DNA from 3 places in the Serratia bockelmannii genome. Region 1 is predicted to be linked to each of the others. Evidence: predicted binding sites of a transcription regulator. Region 1 holds the regulator's gene; each other region holds the start of a gene.
The links. Region 1 encodes CRP, which controls carbon source genes, mostly activating them, when cyclic AMP is high. Its sites were predicted from a motif close to ATGTGANNNNNNTCACAT; they were not measured.
Positions count from the first base shown of each region.

Region 1 (7,015 bases):
ACGGCAAAACTTCGGCGATTCGCCATCTGGGCGTCGGCGTGTTTCGCGGCCTGAACGATCCGCTGACCGTGACCCGATATCACTCGCTGGTGCTGAAAGCCGATACGCTGCCGGATTGCTTTGAAGTGACCGCCTGGAGCGAACGCGACGGCGTGCGCGACGAGATCATGGGCATCCGCCACCGCACGCTGGCGCTGGAAGGGGTGCAGTTCCACCCGGAAAGCGTGCTCAGCGAGCAGGGCCATCAGCTGTTGGATAATTTTCTCAGGCGTTAATCCCTTCGCGTTTTTTTCGCCCGTCAGGCGTTTTGCATTTGCGCTTTAGTGTTTTTTTATGCATATTTCGTGATTATATTTTCACTATAACATCGCGATAGCGCTGAAAAACCTTCAGGGTGGAGCCGAAAATGACTGACAAATCCGCAGTGAGCCGCAGCACCTTTGACCAGGTGATCCTGCCTGTTTATGCACCCGCCCAGTTTGTGCCGGTGCGCGGCAAAGGCAGCCGGGTCTGGGATCAGCAGGGAAAAGAGTACATCGATTTTTCCGGCGGCATCGCGGTGACGGCGCTGGGACACTGCCACCCGGCGCTGGTCGAGGCGCTCAAACGCCAGGGCGAAACCCTGTGGCATACCAGCAACGTCTTCACCAATGAACCGGCGCTGCGTTTGGCGAGCAAACTGATCGACGCCACCTTCGCCGACCGGGTGTTCTTCGCCAACTCCGGCGCAGAGGCCAACGAGGCGGCGTTCAAACTGGCGCGTCATTACGCCATCACCCGCCACAGCCCGTACAAAACCAAAATCATCGCCTTCTATAACGCGTTTCACGGCCGCACGCTGTTCACCGTGTCGGTGGGCGGGCAGGCCAAATATTCCGACGGGTTCGGGCCGAAGCCGGCCGACATCGTGCACGTGCCGTTCAACGATCTGGCGGCGGTGAAAGCGGTAATGGACAACCACACCTGCGCGGTGGTGATGGAGCCGATTCAGGGCGAGGGCGGCATTACGCCGGTCGACGCCGACTTCCTCAAAGGCGTGCGCAAACTGTGCGACCAACACCAGGCGCTGCTGGTGTTCGACGAAGTGCAAAGCGGCATGGGGCGCAGCGGCAAGCTGTTCGCCTATATGCATTATGGCGTGATGCCGGACATTCTCACCACCGCCAAGGCGCTGGGCGGCGGTTTCCCGGTCAGCGCCATGCTGACCACCGAAGAGATTGCGTCGGTGATGCAGGTGGGCACTCACGGCACCACCTACGGCGGTAACCCGCTGGCCTGCGCGGTGGCGGAGGCGGCGCTGGATGTGATCAATACGCCGGAGGTGCTGAGCGGCATCGAGCAGCGCCACGCGCTGTATGTGCAGGCTTTGCAGGATATCGGCGATAAATACGGTATTTTCACCGCCATTCGCGGCATGGGGTTACTGATCGGCGCCGAACTGACGCCGCATTACCACGGCAGAGCGCGCGATTTTCTCACCGCCGCCGCTGCGCGTGGGTTGATGATCCTCAATGCCGGGCCGAACGTGATCCGCTTCGCGCCGTCGCTGGTGGTGGAGCCGCAGGACATCGAGGCCGGCATGGCGCTGTTCGAGCTGGCGGTGCAGGATGTGATCAACGCCTGAAGCCCGTGTGACGAATAACGGGGCGCGGCATGCCGCGCCCTTATTGATCGCGGAGTTTGCGCTTGAGCCAAATGCCGTGGTGCGGGCGTTGGCGCCAGGCCAGCGACGAAATGGTGTGCATCACGCTCAGGTGCGACAGAATACGCCGCAAATGACGCTCCATCTCGGTAACGGGCATCTCCGGATGCAGATCCGGCGGCTGCATGATGCCGCTGCTGCCGCTGCTCGGGCCGTCGTACTCCAGGCGTTGCTGGCAGCTCTGCAGCGCAATTTCACAGGTTTGCAGATACGTTTCCGCCAGCTTCGGCGTCAGCATATAGTGCTCGCGCGCCAAAATGGTCATGGCATTCAGGTGTTCGACGATAAACTGGCTGTGAGTGACCCATAAACGCATATCCGCCAGATAGTTCGACGCGAATCCCGGCTCCTGCATCGCCTGATTGAGCGAGGTGAACAGCGCGTTGTGCGCCTGGTTGACCTGCATGCGGGCATAGGCCAACGCGGTGGCGTCCGGCTCCGGCTGTTCCAGCATCAGCCGCAGCGCGGCTTGATCGTTTTCCAGTGCCTGATGGGCATTCTTGCGCAGCAGCCCGCTTTGCCACTGCGGCCATAGCCAAATGGTGCCGCCGAACGCCAGCACGCAGCCGATCAAGGTATCAATCAGACGAGGCACCAGAAAATGCGAGCCGTTCAGCGCCAGCAGCTGCAAGGTGTAAACCGCCGTCACCGTAAAGCCAATCACCGATAGCCCGTAGTTCTTGCGTGAAACCAGGTAGGCTAGCAGCGTGATCACCAGCATGATGCTCAGCGTTTCGCCTTCCGGTAACTGCAGCTGCAGCAGCCCGGCCGCCAGCAACAGCCCGGCAATCGTGCCCAGCGCACGGTGCTGAATACGCACCCGGGTGGCGTTATACCCGTTTTGGCTCACCAGCATGATGGTGAGCAGGATCCAGTAAGGCTTCGGCAGGTTGAACACCGCCCCCAGACTGCTGCCGACCGCCAGCGTCACCCCCAGCCGCGCGGCGTTGCGCAGGGCGGTAGATTTGAACGACAGATAGCTGGCTAGCGCCGGCCAAAACGGCAGGCGGTGCTGGCCGGGCATCAGATCGCGGCGGTACAGCGGATGCTGGGTGCGCAGCAGGCGGGCGATGCGGCTGAAGTGGTAATAACAAAACTGGCCGACCGGGTTATCGGGATGCTGCGCCGCCATTTTTTCCAGCGCCGCCAGCTCGTGGGCCATGGAAAAGCGCTTCGAATGTTGATGGTAGAGTATATCGTGCGCCACCACGCGCAGCCGGGCGGCGATCACCTGAGCGTTGCGGCGAATGATCGCTTCGGCCTGGCTCTGCTCCACCAGTTTTTGCACTTCCTCCGGCAGATGCAGGCTGACGGTGATGTGCTCCTGCAGATCCATCGCCACCTGAAAGGCGCGCTGCAGTCGCTTTTGATCGAGGTTGTTGGCGTGCGGCAGGAAATTAAGCTGTTGGTACAGCAGGCTGATCAGATCCATCACCTTTTGCTGGCGCACCAGCAGTGGCGGCAGCGCGGTCTGCGGATCGGTGTGCTGAGTCAGCAGGGAGTATTTGGCTTCGAAGTAGTCCGCCAGTTCCAGATAGAGCTGGCTGAGCGTCTCGCGCATCGGTTGCTCTTTCCACAGCCGGAACCAGAACCAGGTGAATAAGCCGTACCAGACGGTGCCGATCGCGTACAGCAGCGGCGCCTGCCAGACAGGCACCGTGCCGGCCGTGCTGAGAGCGAAGATGGCGGCCACCAGCGCCGCCGGCAACAGCCGGGCGTGCAGCGGGCTGATTTCGCCGGTAACGCCGAGCAGCAGCGCCAGGCCCAGCATCAGCGCCGGCAGCGGCACGTGCCACAGCAGTGCCTGTTGCAACAGCACGCTGCTGAAGGCGAACAGCGAGCCGCCGACGATCAGCCGTTTAAAGAAGCGCTTATGCGGCGTGTCCAGACCGGCGATATTGCAGCAGGCGGGCACCAGAGAGAACATCAGGCCGAGCTGCAGCTGGCCTATCAACAAGCCAAACAGCACCGGTAGGCACAACACCAGCGTTTGTCGCAGTGCGTAGTTGATTTCCGGGTGGTAGATCAGGCGGCGCCACATGGCAGAGAGCAGACAAAAAAACGGCGCAGATTGCGCCGTTTCTTCAGGGATTAACGGGTGCCGTAGACGACAATGGTTTTGCCGTGGGCGGAAATCAGGTTTTGATCTTCCAGCATTTTCAGAATACGGCCAACGGTTTCACGCGAGCAGCCGACGATCTGGCCGATCTCCTGACGGGTGATCTTGATCTGCATGCCGTCCGGGTGAGTCATGGCGTCGGGTTGCTTCGCCAGATTCAGCAGGGTTTGCGCGATGCGGCCGGTCACGTCCAGGAAGGCGAGGTTGCCCACTTTTTCGGAGGTAACCTGCAGGCGGCTCGCCATTTGGGCGGACAGGCGCATCAGGATGTCCGGGTTCACCTGGATCAGCTGGCGGAATTTCTTGTAGGAAATTTCGGCCACTTCACAGGCGGTTTTCGCGCGAACCCAGGCGCTGCGCTCCTGGCCTTCTTCGAACAATCCGAGCTCGCCGATGAAATCCCCCTGGTTGAGGTAGGACAGGATCATCTCTTTACCTTCTTCATCCTTGATCAGCACCGCGACGGAGCCTTTCACGATGTAGTAAAGCGTTTCGGCCTTTTCACCTTGGTGAATCAGCGTACTCTTCGATGGATATTTGTGGATATGGCAATGAGACAGGAACCATTCGAGAGTAGGGTCTGTTTGCGGTTTGCCGAGAACCATTCGCTGTTATCCTCTGTTGTTATCGCTGCCTTGTGTCACAGGGGTCAGAGTTCCCTGTAAAACCCGCCTGTAGCCGCAGTCATGAGCGAGGGCTACCGGCAAGTTTTGAGGCGTGTCATAAAAATACGCTGTCGCTCTAGCATATTAACTTGCCGTAAGCGCTGCAAGCTACATTCTGTTAACATACCGGTAAAGGAGCCTTTCTCTGGGCGTTTCCCTGAAATTCAGTGTCCCGGAAAGATTTATTGCGGCTCTGTTTGTAGCACAGAGTAAGGCGGGTGTCTCGTGTTGTCTCGCTTCAGCATGATTAGCATCAGGTTACGTTGCCTGTTTCTATGCGAAAGCGTACTCTGATTTTAAGAAATTAACCGGAGTGACCAGAATGCAGGCAAGAGTTAAGTGGGTGGAAGGGTTAACGTTTTTGGGTGAATCGGCCTCCGGCCACCAGGTGCTGATGGACGGCAACGCCGGCGATAAAGCGCCGAGCCCGATGGAAATGGTGCTGATGTCGGTGGGCGGCTGCAGCGCGATTGACGTGGTGTCCATCCTGCAAAAAGGGCGCAACGACGTGCGCGACTGCGAGGTGAAGCTGACCTCCGAGCGCCGTGCAGAAGCCCCGCGGTTGTTCACCCATATCAATCTGCACTTCATCGTCACCGGTCAGGATCTGACTGACAAAATCGTAGAGCGTGCGGTGAACCTGTCGGCGGAGAAATACTGCTCGGTGGCGCTGATGCTCAACAAGGCCGCCACGGTGACCCACAGTTTCGAGATCCGCCAACCGGCGTAATCGAGACGGAGCGCGGCCCGCCGCCGCGCTCAACGCATTTATTCGATCTTCTTGCCTTCCAGCAATCGCTGCACCAGCGGCGCCATGATCAGCTCCATCGCCAGCCCCATCTTGCCGCCCGGCACCACTAACGTATTGATGTGCGAGATAAACGAGCCCTGCAGCATCGCCAGCAAATAGGGGAAGTCAATCTGATCCAGCCCGCGGAAGTGGATCACCACGAAGCTTTCATCCAGTGAGGGAATGGCTTTGGCGGCGAACGGGTTGGAAGTGTCCACCGTCGGCACGCGCTGGAAGTTGATGTGGGTGCGCGAGAACTGCGGCGTGATGTAGTTGATGTAATCTTCCATCGAACGCACCACCGAATCCATCACCGCCTCGCGGGAGTGGCCGCGCTCGCCGGTATCGCGGATCAGCTTCTGGATCCACTCCAGGTTGACGATCGGCACCACGCCGACCAGCAGATCGACGTGGCTGGCCACGTCATGGTGTTCGGTGACCACACCGCCGTGCAGCCCCTCGTAGAACAGCACGTCGGTCGGCGCCGGCAGTGGCTCCCATGGGGTGAAGGTGCCCGGCACCTGATTGTAGGGCACCGCTTCGTCGTAGGTGTGCAGGTACTTGCGCGAACGGCCGGTGCCGTTTTTGCCGTACTCGATAAAGCTCTGCTGCAGCAGGCCGAAGTCGTTGGCCTCGGGGCCGAAATAGCTGATGTGTCTGCCCAGATCGCGCGCCTTGCGGATCGCCGCGTCCATTTCCGGCCGGGTGTAGCGGTGGAAGCTGTCGCCCTCCAGTTCGGCGGCGCGAATGTTGAGCTGTTGGAAGATTTTGCGGAACGCCACGCTGGTGGTGGTGGTGCCGGCGCCGCTGGAACCGGTCACCGCGATAACGGGATGTTTGGCAGACATGGTGGTTGTCACTCCGTGTTGAATGCGCCGGCGTCAGGGGATTATTGTGGCTCTTGTTGACGCTCTCTATGTCAGGAAAAAATGGCGCTCGCTGGTTTGCAATGTCCCATTGTTACCTGATTTTTTCCGTCAGTCATAGAACCGAACGCCACTAAATTTCTTCCTGCCCGGCGCGGAACTGGCCGCGCGGCATGATGTTGACGCTCTCATGCAGTTCTGACCATACCAGCACCACCTCGCCGTTTTTCAGCTGGCGGCGCACGTCCTCCACCTTCTGTTCCAGCGATCGTTCGTGCTCGCCGTAATCGGTGCCTTCGCGCAGCACAAAGGATTCGATCAGGCTGTTCAGGGTGTCGGTTGCCAGTTCTTGCCAGGGAATGATCACGTCGGGATGTCCAGATAAGGGGAAAGCCAGGCCGGAATGCGATGCTCCAGCCACATGTGCGGTTTTTTCAGCGTGCCGCCGACAAAGCCGACGTGGCCGCCGAACTCGGTCAGCTGATATTCGATATTGCGCGGCAGGCCGGCGACGTCGGGGATCACCTCATGGGTCATGAAGGGATCGTCCTTCGCATGGATGATCAGCAGCGGCGTTTGGATCGCCGGCAACAGCGGCAGAGCGCTGCAGCGGCGATAATAGTCGGTGGCGTCGCTGAAGCCGTGAATGCGCGAGGTGATGGCGTCGTCGAACTCGCGGATGCGCCGCAAACCGTTCAGCTGTGACAGCTTGAGCGGCAGGGTGTCCGGGTAGTGCAACAGTTTGCGGGTGGCGTTTTGTTTCAGTTGCCCCAGCAAATAGCGCTGATAGACGCGGGAGAAGCCTTGCTCCATGCGGTAGGCGCAGGGTTCCAGCATCAGCGGCGCTGAGACCACCACCGCCGCCTGCAGCAG
Region 1 covers NZ_CP196512.1:4,843,539-4,850,553, reverse strand. The annotation lists gene ACSJLU_RS23090 (aminodeoxychorismate synthase component II) at 1-275, shown strand, start outside; gene argD (bifunctional acetylornithine/succinyldiaminopimelate transaminase) at 407-1,624, shown strand; gene ACSJLU_RS23080 (YccS/YhfK family putative transporter) at 1,665-3,743, opposite strand; gene crp (cAMP-activated global transcriptional regulator CRP) at 3,794-4,426, opposite strand; gene ACSJLU_RS23070 (OsmC family protein) at 4,809-5,216, shown strand; gene ACSJLU_RS23065 (phosphoribulokinase) at 5,255-6,124, opposite strand; gene ACSJLU_RS23060 (YheU family protein) at 6,276-6,509, opposite strand; gene ACSJLU_RS23055 (hydrolase) at 6,506-7,015, opposite strand, start outside.

Region 2 (7,015 bases), 2.5 Mb from region 1:
CTACCAGAACGTCGTTGCCGCGAAGGAAACGGAACTGAGCGATGCTCAGGTCAGGGCGCATATTGCCGATTGCGACGTGTTCCTGCTCGGCACGCTTTCGACCCGCTTTACGCCTGCTGAACAGGATGGGGTCATTACCTCCGCAACCGGAGCGAGTAATGACAGCATCCCTTATCCGGGCTGGTTGAAATACGCCGCCGAACAGGGGAAAAAGCGCGTTCACCTCTCACTGCGCGCACCTTACGATATCGTGAACTATGCCGCAGACGTGGAGGCGGCCGTCGCCACCTATTCTTACTACGGGTATGACAGCGGCGTGTGGCGCGGTCCCTCGATGATATCTCTGGCACAGGTGCTGACGGGAAAAATCACACCGCACGGAAAACTGCCGGTCAACACCTGGCATGACTACGATGTGGAGACCAACACGGGCAAGATCGCATTCCCTCGCGGGACTGGGCTGAGCTGGTAATGGGACAAGTACCGGCGTCGTCAGAAAGGGCGACGCCGGCAGCTTGCTCGCGTTGAGAAAGCGGGCGGTTTCTTGCTCTGCACGAAACGACATGGGATAACCGTCACTCACGGAAGGAGAATATTTATGCCGACAGGCGCAACAAAACTAGGCGGATGGCTGTTGATGGCCGCCATGCTGGGCGTGAGCGGATGCGCCAAGCCCCCCGAACCGGAGAAACCTGCACAGCCGACACCGCCGGTTACACCGATGCGGGGCATCTGGCTGGCCACGGTCATTGGCTTGGACTGGCCGCCGGCGGCCTCCCTGAAAGCGGAAACGGCGCAAGAGCGGGTGCGCCTGCAGCAGCAGGGGCTGACGGACGCACTGGACGACATGGTGAAAACCGGGATTAACACGGTGTATTTTCAGGTTAAACCGGACGGAACGGCCCTGTGGCGTTCTGACATCTTGCCTTGGTCTGAGGTCTTGACCGGCACCGTGGGCCAGGATCCGGGTTATGATCCGCTGGCCTTTATGCTGCAAGAAGCGCACCGGCGCGGCATCAAAGTGCATGCCTGGCTGAACCCTTATCGGGTTTCCATGAATACCCGACAGCAAACGATTGATGCACTTAATCAGACGTTGCAGTCCCCGCCGGCCAGCGTCTATGCGCTGCATCCTGACTGGATCCGCACGGCCAACGACCGCTTCGTGCTCGATCCTGGCTTACCCGACGTGCGCAACTGGATCACTGGCGTGGTGGCTGAAATAGTCAAAAACTATGATGTCGATGGCATTCAATTTGACGATTATTTCTATTACGAAACGCCGCAATCGCCGCTGGATGATGGGAAGACGTATCGCGCCTACGGCAAAGGGTTTGCAGACAAAGCCGCCTGGCGCAGGGACAACACGCTGCAATTGATAAAACAGGTTTCAGCCACCGTCAAAGCGTTGAAACCCGCGGTTGCGTTTGGCGTCAGCCCGGCGGGCGTATGGCGAAACAAAGCGGACGATCCTGCCGGCTCGGCGACGCGGGCAGGGGCGCCATCGTACGATACGGCCTATGCCGATACGCGCCAGTGGGTAAAACTGGGGCTGCTCGACTATATCGCACCACAGCTGTATTGGCCTTTTGATCGTGAAATTGTCCGCTACGACGTGCTGGCCAACTGGTGGGCCGAGGTGGTGAAAGGCACGCCGGTTCGGCTCTATGCCGGGGTGGCGCTGTATAAAGTGGGCACGCCATCGGCCAGCGAGCCGGCCTGGACCGTCGATGGCGGCGTTCCCGAGCTGAAAAGGCAGTTGGATCTCAACGAGAGCCTGCCGGGGATGGGGGGAACCATCCTGTTCCGGCAACGCTATCTGACCGAGCCGCAAACGGATAAGGCCGTGGAGTACCTGCGCACCCGCTGGAAAACCGGTCAATAACCACAGGCACTGGCAGGACGAGCCGCGGCAAATCGCCGCGGCTTTTTCTTTTCAAAGACGAGCGGCTTCCGGCAGGCGTTTCAGGTAATGCACCACCAGCAGCGCCAGCAACAGCATCAGGCTGATAAACGCCGCTACGCCATTCCAGCCAAAGCTGTGCCAGAACACGCCGCCGAGGGTGCCGGCCACGCTGGAGCCGACGTAATAGCAGAACAGATACAGCGACGACGCCTGGCCTTTGGCGCGGCGCGCACGGCGGCCAATCCAGCTGCTGGCCACCGAGTGGGCGGCGAAGAAACCGGCGGTGAACAGCATCATGCCGATAAAGATCGCCGGCACCTGCGGTAGCGCGGTAATCAGGATCCCGATCAGCATAATCACGATTGACGCCAGCAGCACCGGGCCACGTCCGAAGCGTGAGGTGAGCGCGCCGGCCTTGGGCGAGCTGTAGGAACCGGTGAGGTACACCACCGACAGCAGGCCGACAATCGCCTGGCTCAGGTGGTAAGGATCCGCCAGCAGGCGATAGCCGATATAGTTGAACAGGGTGACGAAGCTGCCCATCAGCAGGAAACCTTCCGCGAACAGCAGCGGCAGGCCCTTATCGTGCCAATGCAGCTTGAAGTTGATCAGCAGGGTGCGCGGGCGCAGCGAGCTGGCGCGAAAATGCCGCGAGGCAGGCAGGATACGCCAGAACATGCAGGCGGCGGCGAGGGCGAACAGGCCGATGACCCCGAGCGATACGCGCCAGGAGAAGAAGTCGGTCAATACCCCGGTCACCAGGCGGCCGCTCATGCCGCCGATCGAGTTGCCGCTGATGTACAGCCCCATAGAGAAGGCGACGAAGCTGGGATGGATCTCTTCGCTGAGATAGGTCATGCCGACCGCCGCCACGCCGCTCAGCGACAGGCCGATCAGCGCTCGCATCAGCAAAATGCCGTGCCAACTGGTCATAAAGGCGCAGATCAGCGTGCAGACCGCCGCCAGCAGCAGCGCTACCACCATCACCGATTTACGGCCGATGGCGTCTGACAGCGGCCCGGTGAACATCAGGCCGATCGCCAGCAGGCCGGTAGAGACCGAAAGCGACAGGCTGCTTTCCGCCGGCGATACGCCGAAGTCTTGCGACAGCACCGGCAGGATCGGCTGCACGCAGTAGAGCAGCGCGAAGGTTGCCAGCCCGGCGGAAAACAGCGCCAGCGTTACGCGCATAAACTGCGGCGTGCCGCGTTCGATATAGGGGAGTTTGTTGTTGAGGGTGGAACGTTTTACGTTTGGCGCAGCGGCCGCGTCATCGTTGGCGGCCAGCGTCGACGGCATCACGGCCGCAGAACGCACAGGGGTTGTCACAGCGTTTCCTTACCGAACTTCGGGGAGATAAACAGACACTTTGCAGATAACAAAATGATAGGGAGTGGCGAATTTTTTGTCTAATATATTAATAATTCAAATTAAGACGTTTTAAATATGAATATCGAGCTGAGACACCTGCGTTACTTTATTGCCGTGGCGGAAGAGCTGCATTTTGGCCGTGCCGCCGAGCGGTTGCGGATCTCCCAGCCACCGCTCAGCCAGCAAATCCAGGCGCTGGAAGAGATGGTCGGCGCGCGGCTGCTGGCGCGCAACAACCGCAACGTCAGTTTGACCCAGGCCGGGGAAATGTTCCTCAAAGAAGCCTACCAGGTGCTCGATCAGGTCGGGCGCGCGGCGGAAAAGGCGGCGCGTCTGGATCGTGGCGAACTGGGGGAAATGACCATCGGCTTTACCTCTTCCGCGCCCTTTATCGGCGTGGTGGCGCGCAGCCTGCGCACCTTTCGTCAGCAATCCCCGCAGGTGCATATCAAAATGCGCGAAATCAACACCAAACAGCAGATCGAACCGCTGTTGAACGGTGAGCTGGATCTGGGGGTGATGCGCAACACGCGGCTGCCGGAAGCGCTGCACTATCAGCTGTTGCTGCGCGAACCGCTGGTGGCGGTGGTGCCGGAGGGGCATCCGCTGGCGGAAACGCCCGGCGGCGCGCTGCGTTTTCAACACCTGGCGCAGGAGCCGTTCGTGTTCTTCTCGCGCGAAGTGGGCACCGCGCTGTATGACGAAATTCTGCTGCTGCTCGGCAAGGCCGGCATTACTCCCTATATCACCCAGGAAGTGGGGGAAGCGATGACCATCATCGGGCTGGTCTCCGCCGGGTTGGGGGTGTCGATTTTGCCAGCGTCATTCGCCCGAGTGCGAGTGGACGGCGTGCGCTATTTGCCGCTGGCGGAGCCGGACGCCACCACCGAAGTTTGGCTGGTTCATCACCGCCGCCGGCCGCTGACCGCCGCGGCGCAGGCGCTGATGGCGTTGATGCTGAAATGACGTTGAGGTTGGGCAAATAAAAATCAATTCACGCTGAAATTGCGAGGAATTTGTGCAGCAAATCACATAACGAATCAAATAGTTGACGCTGTATGACAAAAGCCCCACCATAACCCCTAGTCTTTATTTAGAAGCGCGAAAAATAGTAGGAGCCGGTTTGTGATTGCGGTTGGGCAGCCTGGGCATATCGATCAAATCAAGCAGACCAATGCGGGGGCGGTTTATCGGCTAATCGATCAGCTGGGCCCGATTTCGCGTATCGAACTGTCAAAACGCGCACAGCTGGCGCCCGCCAGCATCACCAAGATCGTGCGCGAACTGCTGGAAGCCCATCTGGTCAAGGAAACCGAGTACCAGGAAATCGGCAGCCGGGGCCGCCCGGCGGTGGGGCTGGTGCTGGACACCGAGGCTTGGCATTACCTTTCCGCCCGTATCAGCCGCGGCAGCATCACGCTGGCGCTACGCGATCTCAGCAGCAAACTGGTGGTGGAGGAGTTGCTGCCGCTGGCGGCCGAACACCCTGAACCGCTGCTGAAACGCATCCTGACCGAAGTCGACCAATTCTTTATCCGCCACCAAAGCAAGCTGGAGCGGCTGACGGCGATCGCCATCACGCTGCCGGGCATGATCGACGTGCAGTCCGGCGTGGTGCACCGCATGCCGTTTTACGACGTGCTGGAGATGCCGCTCGGCCCGGCGCTGGAAACCCGCACCGGCCTGCCGGTTTACCTGCAGCATGACATCAGCGCCTGGACCATGGCCGAGGCGCTGTATGGCGCCTCGCGCGGCAGCCAGAACGTGATTCAGGTGGTGATCGACCACAACGTCGGCGCCGGGGTGATCACCGGCGGCCACGTGCTGCACGCCGGCAGCCACAGCGTGGTGGAGATCGGCCACACCCAGGTCGATCCGTACGGCAAACGCTGCTATTGCGGCAACCACGGCTGCCTTGAAACCGTAGCCAGCATCGAGAACATCCTGGAGATCGCCCAGCAGCGGCTGAGCGGTTCGATGAGCTCCAGCCTGCACGGCGCGCCGCTGACCGTTGAATCGCTGTGCGACGCCGCGCTGGCGGGCGATCAGCTGGCGCGGGACATCATTCTCGGCGTCGGCCACAGCGTGGGGCGCATTCTGGCGATCATGGTCAACCTGTTCAATCCGGAGAAGATCCTGGTGGGCTCGCCGCTCAACCGCGCGGCGGAGATCCTGCACCCGGCCATCGCGTCCTGCATTCGCCAGCAGGCGCTGCCGGCCTACAGCGAGCAGGTCAAGGTCGAATCCACGCAGTTCTTCAATAAGGGCACCATGCCCGGCGCCGCGCTGGTGAAAGAGGCGCTGTACAACGGTTCGCTGCTGGTGCAATTGCTGCAAGGCTAACATCAGAACTTCTTATTAATCCCGCAAAAGATTGAGCTACCTCAAGCCCCTACGTGGCAGCATCCCCTAGAATTTTTCCGAAAGACTTCTTCGCCGCCGATGCGGCGACACATTGTTAACGGGGCATTCTGGGGCATTTTATTCATGTTGAAGCGTTTATTTGTGACAGGCACGGATACCGACGTCGGTAAAACCGTGGTTTCCCGCGGGTTGATGCAGGCTCTGGCCGCCGAAGGCCGTTCAGTGGCCGGCTACAAGCCGATCGCCGCGCGCTGCCAGGAAACCAGCGAGGGCATCCGCAATAAAGACGCTTTGGTGTTGCAGGCATCTTCAACCTTGCCGCTGTCCTACGAGGAGATCAACCCCATCACTTGTCTGGATGAGGTGTTTCACGCGCATGCGACCGAGGATATCAACTATGGCCTGATGAGCAGCGGCCTGCGGGATCTGTCCGCCAAAGCCGATACGGTGGTGGTGGAGGGCAGCGGCGGCTGGCGCGTGCTGATGAACGATCTGCGGCCGTACGCCGAATGGGTGGTGCAGGAGCAACTGCCGGTGGTGCTGGTGGTGGGCATCAAGCTGGGCTGCGTCAGCCACGCGCTGCTGACCGCGCAGTCGATCATCAACGACGGCCTGCCGCTGCTGGGCTGGGTGGCCAACCGCATCAATCCGGGGTTGGCGCACTACGCCGAAACCATCACGGCGCTGCAGCAGCGCATTTCCGCGCCGCTGCTGGGTGAAATTCCGTATCTGCCGCGCGCGGAGCAGCGCGAACTGGCGCACTACCTCGATATTTCCACGTTGCTGTAGCCCATTCAGGCACAGAACGTCGCCAACAATCGGGCGGCGATCAACAGGCCCAGCCCATACACCGTGTGGGTGAGCAGGCTGAGGAGCCGCGCTCTGCGCGGATTGGCGGTTTTCGCCGCCGCCACGCCAAAGCCCAGCGCGGGCTGCATCACCAGAAACGGCGCCGCCAGGCTTAGCCAGCCGCTCAACAGCGCGATGCGCGGTTCCGGCGCCGCATACCACTCGATGCCCGCCAAACCGAGCGGGATAAAGGCGAACGCCAAGCCGATGGCGTAGTGCAGTATCCAGCCGATTTTTCTCTCACCCTGGCGCGGCGGCGCCGTGACGATGGTGGCGTGAAACCAGCGGCCGTCGAACATGCCGAGAAACCAGCGGCCCACCAGCGCGTAATCGAGGGAAGGGATGCCGAAGCGCCGCTTCAGCAGCAACGCCCACAAATCCATGCAGAGGGTGGCGCCGGCGCCGGTTAACAGGATGCGCACTAACATATCGGGGGTCATACGGGTGTCCTTAACTCAGTGACGTGATAATGTGCGCACAGTGTGCAACTTAAAGTCGGCTTCAAGTCAATGGCAAAAGAACTGG
Region 2 covers NZ_CP196512.1:2,339,081-2,346,095, forward strand. The annotation lists gene ACSJLU_RS11300 (glycoside hydrolase family 3 protein) at 1-472, shown strand, start outside; gene ACSJLU_RS11305 (glycoside hydrolase family 10 protein) at 599-1,885, shown strand; gene ACSJLU_RS11310 (MFS transporter) at 1,937-3,205, opposite strand; gene ACSJLU_RS11315 (LysR substrate-binding domain-containing protein) at 3,353-4,243, shown strand; gene mlc (sugar metabolism global transcriptional regulator Mlc) at 4,403-5,620, shown strand; gene bioD (dethiobiotin synthase) at 5,765-6,430, shown strand; gene ACSJLU_RS11330 (DUF2938 family protein) at 6,436-6,930, opposite strand; gene ACSJLU_RS11335 (helix-turn-helix domain-containing protein) at 7,000-7,015, shown strand, end outside.
Region 2: mlc (sugar metabolism global transcriptional regulator Mlc) is a predicted target of CRP. The motif match lies at 4,294-4,311, and genes of this name have one in related genera.

Region 3 (7,015 bases), 1.1 Mb from region 1:
CCTCTCTTCATGAGCAGGGATGTATTTTATTTTTTGCAACAGGGAAACTTTGCATGCAACTCATCATGAGTCTGGTTGGCATGGCGGTGCTGATCGCCATTGCGGTGCTGCTCTCCAGCAACCGCCGGGCCATCAAATTGCGCACCGTCGTGTGGGCGTTCATCATTCAGATCGGCATCGGCGCGCTGGTGCTCTACGTGCCGCTGGGCCGCAGCATCCTCGGCAGTATGTCTAACGGCGTGGCAAACGTTATCGCCTACGGCAATCAGGGCATTTCGTTCATCTTCGGCGGGCTGGTGTCCGACAAGATGTTCGAAGTGTTCGGCGGCGGCGGCTTCGTGTTCGCGCTGCGCGTTCTGCCGGTGATCGTGTTCTTCTCCTCGCTGATTGCGGTGCTGTACTACCTCGGCATCATGCAGTTGGTGATCCGCGTGCTGGGCGGCGGCCTGCACAAGCTGCTGGGCACCTCGCGCACCGAATCGCTGTCGGCGACCGCCAACATTTTCGTTGGCCAGACCGAAGCGCCGCTGGTGGTGCGCCCGTATATCGCCACCATGAGCCAGTCAGAACTGTTCGCCGTGATGTGCGGCGGCCTGGCCTCGGTGGCCGGTTCGGTGTTGGCGGGGTACGCGCAGATGGGCGTACCGTTGGAATACCTGATCGCCGCGTCCTTCATGGCCGCGCCGGGCGGGCTGCTGTTCGCCAAGCTGATGGTGCCGGAAACCGAGCAGACCCACGATAAAGACGATGCGATGAAGCTGATCGCCGAAGAAGAGCGTCCGGCCAACGTGATCGACGCGGCGGCTTCCGGCGCGGCCTCCGGCATGCAGCTGGCGCTGAACGTCGGTGCGATGCTGCTGGCGTTTATCGCGCTGATCGCCTTGCTCAACGGCATTCTCGGCGGCATCGGCGGCTGGTTCGATTACCCGCAGCTGTCGCTCGAACTGATCCTCGGTTGGGTGTTCTCACCGATCGCCTTCCTGATCGGCGTGCCGTGGAGTGAAGCGATGACCGCCGGTTCGTTTATCGGCCAGAAGATCATCGTCAACGAGTTTGTCGCCTACATGAACTTCGGCGCCTATCTGCGCCCGGACGATGTGGTGGCGGCAGAAGGCCTGCAGGTGCTGTCAACGCACACCAAGGCGATCATCTCCTTTGCGCTGTGCGGTTTCGCCAACCTCTCCTCGGTGGCGATCCTGCTGGGCGGTTTGGGCAGCATGGCGCCCAACCGTCGCCATGACATCGCGCGCTTCGGTCTGAAAGCCGTGGCGGCGGGCACGCTGTCCAACCTGATGAGCGCCACCATCGCCGGTTTCTTCCTGGCGCTGTAAGCCTTCACGGAGCCCGCGACGGCGCGACCGATCGCGGGACTCCGCCTATACTCTAAGCAACGTGGGTGTTTGTCGCACCCGCGATCTTCAGCCGCTTCTTTAGCGAATTTGTGAACGATATCGCGTTATTTTGTGATGTTCTTCACATATAATTCCGGTCTGTTACAGTGATATTTCATATAGTGTGACGATGAACGCGAATCGCCCTCGGCATTCGTGTTCAAATAGCTATTACTGGCCGGCCGCAAGGCGGGTGGCCATGTGCGGTGAGAAGGATCTCAGTTGCCGCCGCGGGAACGCCGTTCCCCTGCGCTATCTTCATGGAACCAAGTCCGCTCGCCAACACCCAGGTACTCAGTTGGAGAGTTTTATGACCGAATTAACCGCAGCAGCGCAACGTGCGCTGAACTTGATGGATTTAACCACGCTGAATGATGATGACACCGACGAGAAAGTGATCGCCCTCTGTCGTCAGGCCAACAGCCCGGCCGGCCACACGGCGGCCATCTGCATCTACCCGCGTTTTATCCCGGTGGCGCGTAAGGCGCTGCGCGAGCAAGGCACGCCGGACATCCGTATCGCCACCGTGACCAACTTCCCGCATGGCAACGACGATATCGACATCGCGCTGGCGGAAACCCGCGCGGCCATCGCCTATGGCGCGGATGAAGTGGACGTGGTGTTCCCTTACCGCGCGCTGATCGCCGGCAACGAACAGGTCGGCTTCGAGCTGGTGAAACAGTGCAAGCAGGCATGCCAGGCGGCCAACGTGCTGCTGAAAGTGATCGTCGAAACCGGTGAGCTGAAGCAGGCCGATCTGATCCGCAAAGCGTCCGAGATCGCCATCAAGGCCGGGGCTGACTTTATCAAGACCTCCACCGGCAAGGTGCCGGTCAACGCCACCCTGGAGAGCGCCGAGCTGATGATGTCGGTGATCCGCGATATGGGCGTGGCGAAGACCGTGGGCTTCAAGCCGGCCGGCGGCGTGCGCACCGCGGAAGACGCGCTGCATTATCTGCAACTTGCCGATCGTATTCTGGGCGAGGGGTGGGCCGACGCGCGGCATTTCCGCTTTGGCGCTTCCAGCCTGCTGGCCAGCTTGCTGACTGCGCTGGGCCACCAGACCCAGACCGCCGGCGGCGGTTACTGATCGATTTCGTTGGCGGGCGCCAGGCGCGCCCGTCTGCACCGACTCTCGGCGACACAGGGGGATGCCTTGTTCCTGGCTCAAGAAATTATTCGTAAGAAACGCGACGGCCAGCCGTTAAGCGAAGCGGAAATCCGCTTCTTCATCAACGGCATTCGCGACAACGTGGTGTCGGAAGGGCAGATCGCCGCGCTGGCGATGACCATTTATTTCCATGACATGAGCATGCCGGAGCGCGTGGCGCTCACCATGGCGATGCGCGATTCCGGCACCGTGCTGGACTGGAAGAGCCTGGCGCTGAACGGCCCTATCGTCGACAAGCATTCGACCGGCGGCGTGGGCGACGTGACCTCGCTGATGCTCGGCCCGATGGTGGCGGCCTGCGGCGGCTATGTGCCGATGATCTCCGGCCGCGGCCTGGGGCATACCGGCGGCACGCTGGACAAGCTGGAAGCCATTCCGGGCTTCAATATTTTCCCGGACGATAACGCCTTTCGCAAAATTATTCAGGACGTCGGCGTGGCGATCATCGGCCAGACCAGCTCGCTGGCGCCGGCGGACAAACGTTTCTACGCCACCCGCGATATCACCGCCACCGTGGATTCGATCCCGCTGATCACCGCCTCCATTCTGGCCAAGAAGCTGGCGGAAGGGCTGGATGCGCTGGTGATGGACGTGAAGGTGGGCTCGGGCGCCTTTATGCCGACCTATGCCCTGTCGCAAGATTTGGCGCAGGCGATCGTCGGCGTGGCCAACGGCGCGGGCTGCAAGACCACCGCGCTGCTGACCGACATGAACCAGGTGCTGGCTTCCAGCGCCGGCAACGCGGTGGAAGTGCGCGAAGCGGTGCGCTTCCTGACCGGCGAATACCGCAACCCGCGCCTGCTGGAAGTGACGCTGGCGCTGTGCGTGGAGATGCTGCTGTCCGGCGGCCTGGCGCAAGACGAGGCCGATGCGCGCGCCAAACTGCAGGCGGTGCTGGACAACGGCAAAGCGGCTGAGGTGTTTGGCCGCATGGTGGCGGCGCAGCAAGGGCCGATAGACTTCGTCGAACGTTATGATAGCTATCTGCCGGCGGCAACGCTGAGCAAGCCGGTGTATGCTGAAAAGCCGGGCATCATCAGCGCCATGGATACCCGTGCGCTGGGTATGGCGGTGGTGTCGCTGGGCGGCGGCCGTCGCCGGGCAAGCGACGCCATCGACTACAGCGTTGGCCTGACCGAGGTGGCGCGCCTGGGCGATAAGGTGGATACCCAGCAACCGCTGGCGATGATCCACGCCAACGATGAAGAGAGCTGGCAGCTGGCGGCCGATGCGGTGCGCAGCGCAATGACGCTGAGCGACAAGGCGCCGGAAGCGACGCCGGTGGTGTATAAGCGCATCACGGAATAACCCAAGAATCAGGAACGACCGCGGCTTTTTCGCGGCCGTCCAAAGCGTGAGAACACGCAGGAGAGCACAGATGAAACGTACATTTATTATGGTATTGGACTCCTTCGGTATCGGTGCCAGCGAAGACGCCGAACGTTTTGGCGATCGGGGTTCTGACACCCTGGGCCATATTGCCGAAGTTTGCGCGCGTGGTGAGGCCAACGTGGGCCGCCAGGGCCCTCTGACGCTGCCTAACCTGAGCCGTCTGGGCCTTGGCAAAGCGGCGGAAGAGTCCACCGGCAACTTCCCGCAGGGGCTGGATCGCAACGCCGATATCATCGGTGCTTACGCTTACGCCAGCGAACTCTCTTCCGGTAAAGACACGCCGTCGGGCCACTGGGAAATCGCCGGCGTGCCGGTGCTGTTCGACTGGGGTTACTTCAAGGACGAGCACAACAGCTTCCCGCAGGCGCTGCTGGACAAACTGGTCGAACGCGCCAAGCTGCCGGGCTACCTGGGCAACTGCCACTCATCCGGCACCGTGATCCTCGATCAACTGGGCGAAGAGCACATGAAAACCGGCAAGCCGATTTTCTACACCTCCGCTGACTCGGTGTTCCAGATCGCCTGCCATGAAGAAACCTTCGGCCTGGATCGTCTGTATGAGCTGTGCGAAATTGCGCGTGAAGAGCTGACCGAAGGCGGTTACAACATCGGTCGCGTGATCGCGCGTCCGTTCGTCGGCGATAAGCCGGGCCACTTCCAGCGCACCGGCAACCGTCACGATCTGGCGGTAGAGCCGCCGGCGCCGACCGTGCTGAAAAAGCTGGTGGACGAGAAGGGCGGCGAAGTGGTGTCGATCGGTAAAATCGCCGACATCTACGCCAACGTTGGCATCACCAAGAAGGTGAAGGCGACCGGCATCGATGCGCTGTTTGACGCGACCCTGATTGAAATGGAAAAGGCCGGCGATAACACCATTGTGTTCACCAACTTCGTGGACTTCGACTCCTCTTACGGCCACCGCCGCGACGTGGCGGGCTACGCCGCCGCGCTGGAGCTGTTCGACCGCCGCCTGCCGGAGCTGCTGAAGCTGGTGAAAGACGAAGACATCATCATCTTCACCGCCGACCACGGCTGCGACCCAACCTGGCCGGGCACCGACCACACCCGCGAGCACATCCCGGTGCTGGTTTACGGCCCGAAAGTGAAACCGGGCTCGCTGGGCCACCGCGAGACCTTCGCCGACATCGGCCAGACCGTCGCCAATTACTTTGGCCTGTCGCCGATGGATTACGGTAAGACCCTGTTCTAAGCCCTGTCTTTCAAGCCGTAGCGTTGTTAGCTTCACGCGTGAACCCCAGTCGCTTACTCAAGTAAGCTCCTGGGGATTCACCCGCTAGCTGCCTGGCTGCAACTCGACATTCAAGGCTTAGATGTTTGACGTTTTTATTAAATAAGATTTCTAAAGGAAGAAAATTATGGCTACGCCGCACATTAATGCTGAGATGGGTGATTTCGCTGACGTAGTACTGATGCCGGGCGACCCGCTGCGCGCAAAATACATCGCCGAAACCTTCCTGGAAGGCGCGGTGGAAGTGAACAACGTGCGCGGCATGTTGGGCTTCACCGGCACCTACAAAGGCCGCCGCATCTCCGTGATGGGCCACGGTATGGGCATCCCGTCCTGCTCCATCTATGCGCGCGAGCTGATCGCCGAATTCGGCGTGAAGAAGATCATTCGCGTCGGTTCCTGCGGCGCGGTGCGTGACGATATCAAACTGCGCGACGTGGTGATCGGCATGGGCGCGTGCACCGACTCCAAGGTGAACCGTCTGCGCTTCAAGGACAACGACTACGCGGCGATCGCCGACTTCGACATGGTGCGCAACGCGGTCGACGCGGCGGCGGCGCAGGGCATCCCGGCGCGCGTGGGCAACATCTTCTCCGCCGACCTGTTCTACACCCCGGATCCGGACATGTTCCAGGTGATGAAGAAGTACGGCATCCTGGGCGTGGAAATGGAAGCGGCCGGCATCTACGGCGTGGCGGCGGAGCTGTACGAAGAGTTCGGCTGTAAGGCACTGACCATTTGCACCGTGTCCGACCACATCCTGCGTCACGAAGCGACCACGGCGGCGGAACGCCAGACCACCTTTAACGAAATGATCGTTATCGCGCTGGAATCCGTGCTGCTGGGCGACAAAGCGTAATACCGCGGCGGGCGTCGTCATGGCGCCCGCCTGTCAATCTATTCATTCCGCACGGCCATTTTTGGCTAACGCTTTACCTTTCAATTGGTTGTGGATCCCGTTGTTACGGACAATCTATTCACCGAAAGGACAAGAAAACGGCACGAACGCATTCAACGCCTGGCCTGAGTTATTCCTTCTTCGGCGCTTCCTGCTTTGTCTCCGGCGCATCCTCTTCGTCGTCTTCCACCGTATTGCCTTCTGCCAACGGCGTGTTGGCGGTCAACAGGTACGGCGACTGCTGCCAGCGGCTGCGGCGGTGTTGCAGCAGGGTGCGCGCCAGAATGATGCCGATCGCCAGCGCCAGCAGGATCATCAGGCGCAGCAGGTTGGTGGTGTTGTCCACCTGCTTGGATTCGGTCGCCAGCACGTGGGTGTCGAGGGTGATGCGGATAAAGCCGATCGGGCCGTCTTTGCCCTGAATGGATTCGACCAACTGGTGGTTGAAATAGCTGCCGGCGCGCTTGCCGTCGAGCGACAGGCGATCGCGTATACTTATCTGTTCCCCGGCGTGGGAGACCAGCGTGCCATCCTGCTGATACACGCTGACGTCGAGAATGCGGCTGTGATCGGTGAGCTGCTTGAGGATGGCGTCGATGCGCGGGGTGTTGCCGTCGTCGTCCAGCAGCGGCGCCAGGCTGTAGGCGACCTGTTTGGTCAGCGTCTGCGCCAGCTCTTCCACCTGCTCGGATCGCGCCATTTGGTGACTCAGGCTAAAATAAGAGGCGCCCTGCATCAGCAGCACCAGCAAAGCCAGGCAAATCAGGATAATAGCGGTGCGGTGCAGGCGAAATTTCAGTTTAGCGCGAGCCATGCAGGTTCCTTGGGCATCGGGGACACTTTATGTTGCCAGAACCGCTGGCGATAGGATAGCTTGATGCGTCGTTTTATCATGCAGCGTTTTTGTCCATTCA
Region 3 covers NZ_CP196512.1:681,652-688,666, forward strand. The annotation lists gene ACSJLU_RS03220 (NupC/NupG family nucleoside CNT transporter) at 54-1,331, shown strand; gene deoC (deoxyribose-phosphate aldolase) at 1,702-2,481, shown strand; gene deoA (thymidine phosphorylase) at 2,548-3,870, shown strand; gene deoB (phosphopentomutase) at 3,941-5,164, shown strand; gene deoD (purine-nucleoside phosphorylase) at 5,331-6,062, shown strand; gene ACSJLU_RS03245 (YtjB family periplasmic protein) at 6,232-6,915, opposite strand.
Region 3: deoC (deoxyribose-phosphate aldolase) is a predicted target of CRP. The motif match lies at 1,462-1,479, and genes of this name have one in related genera.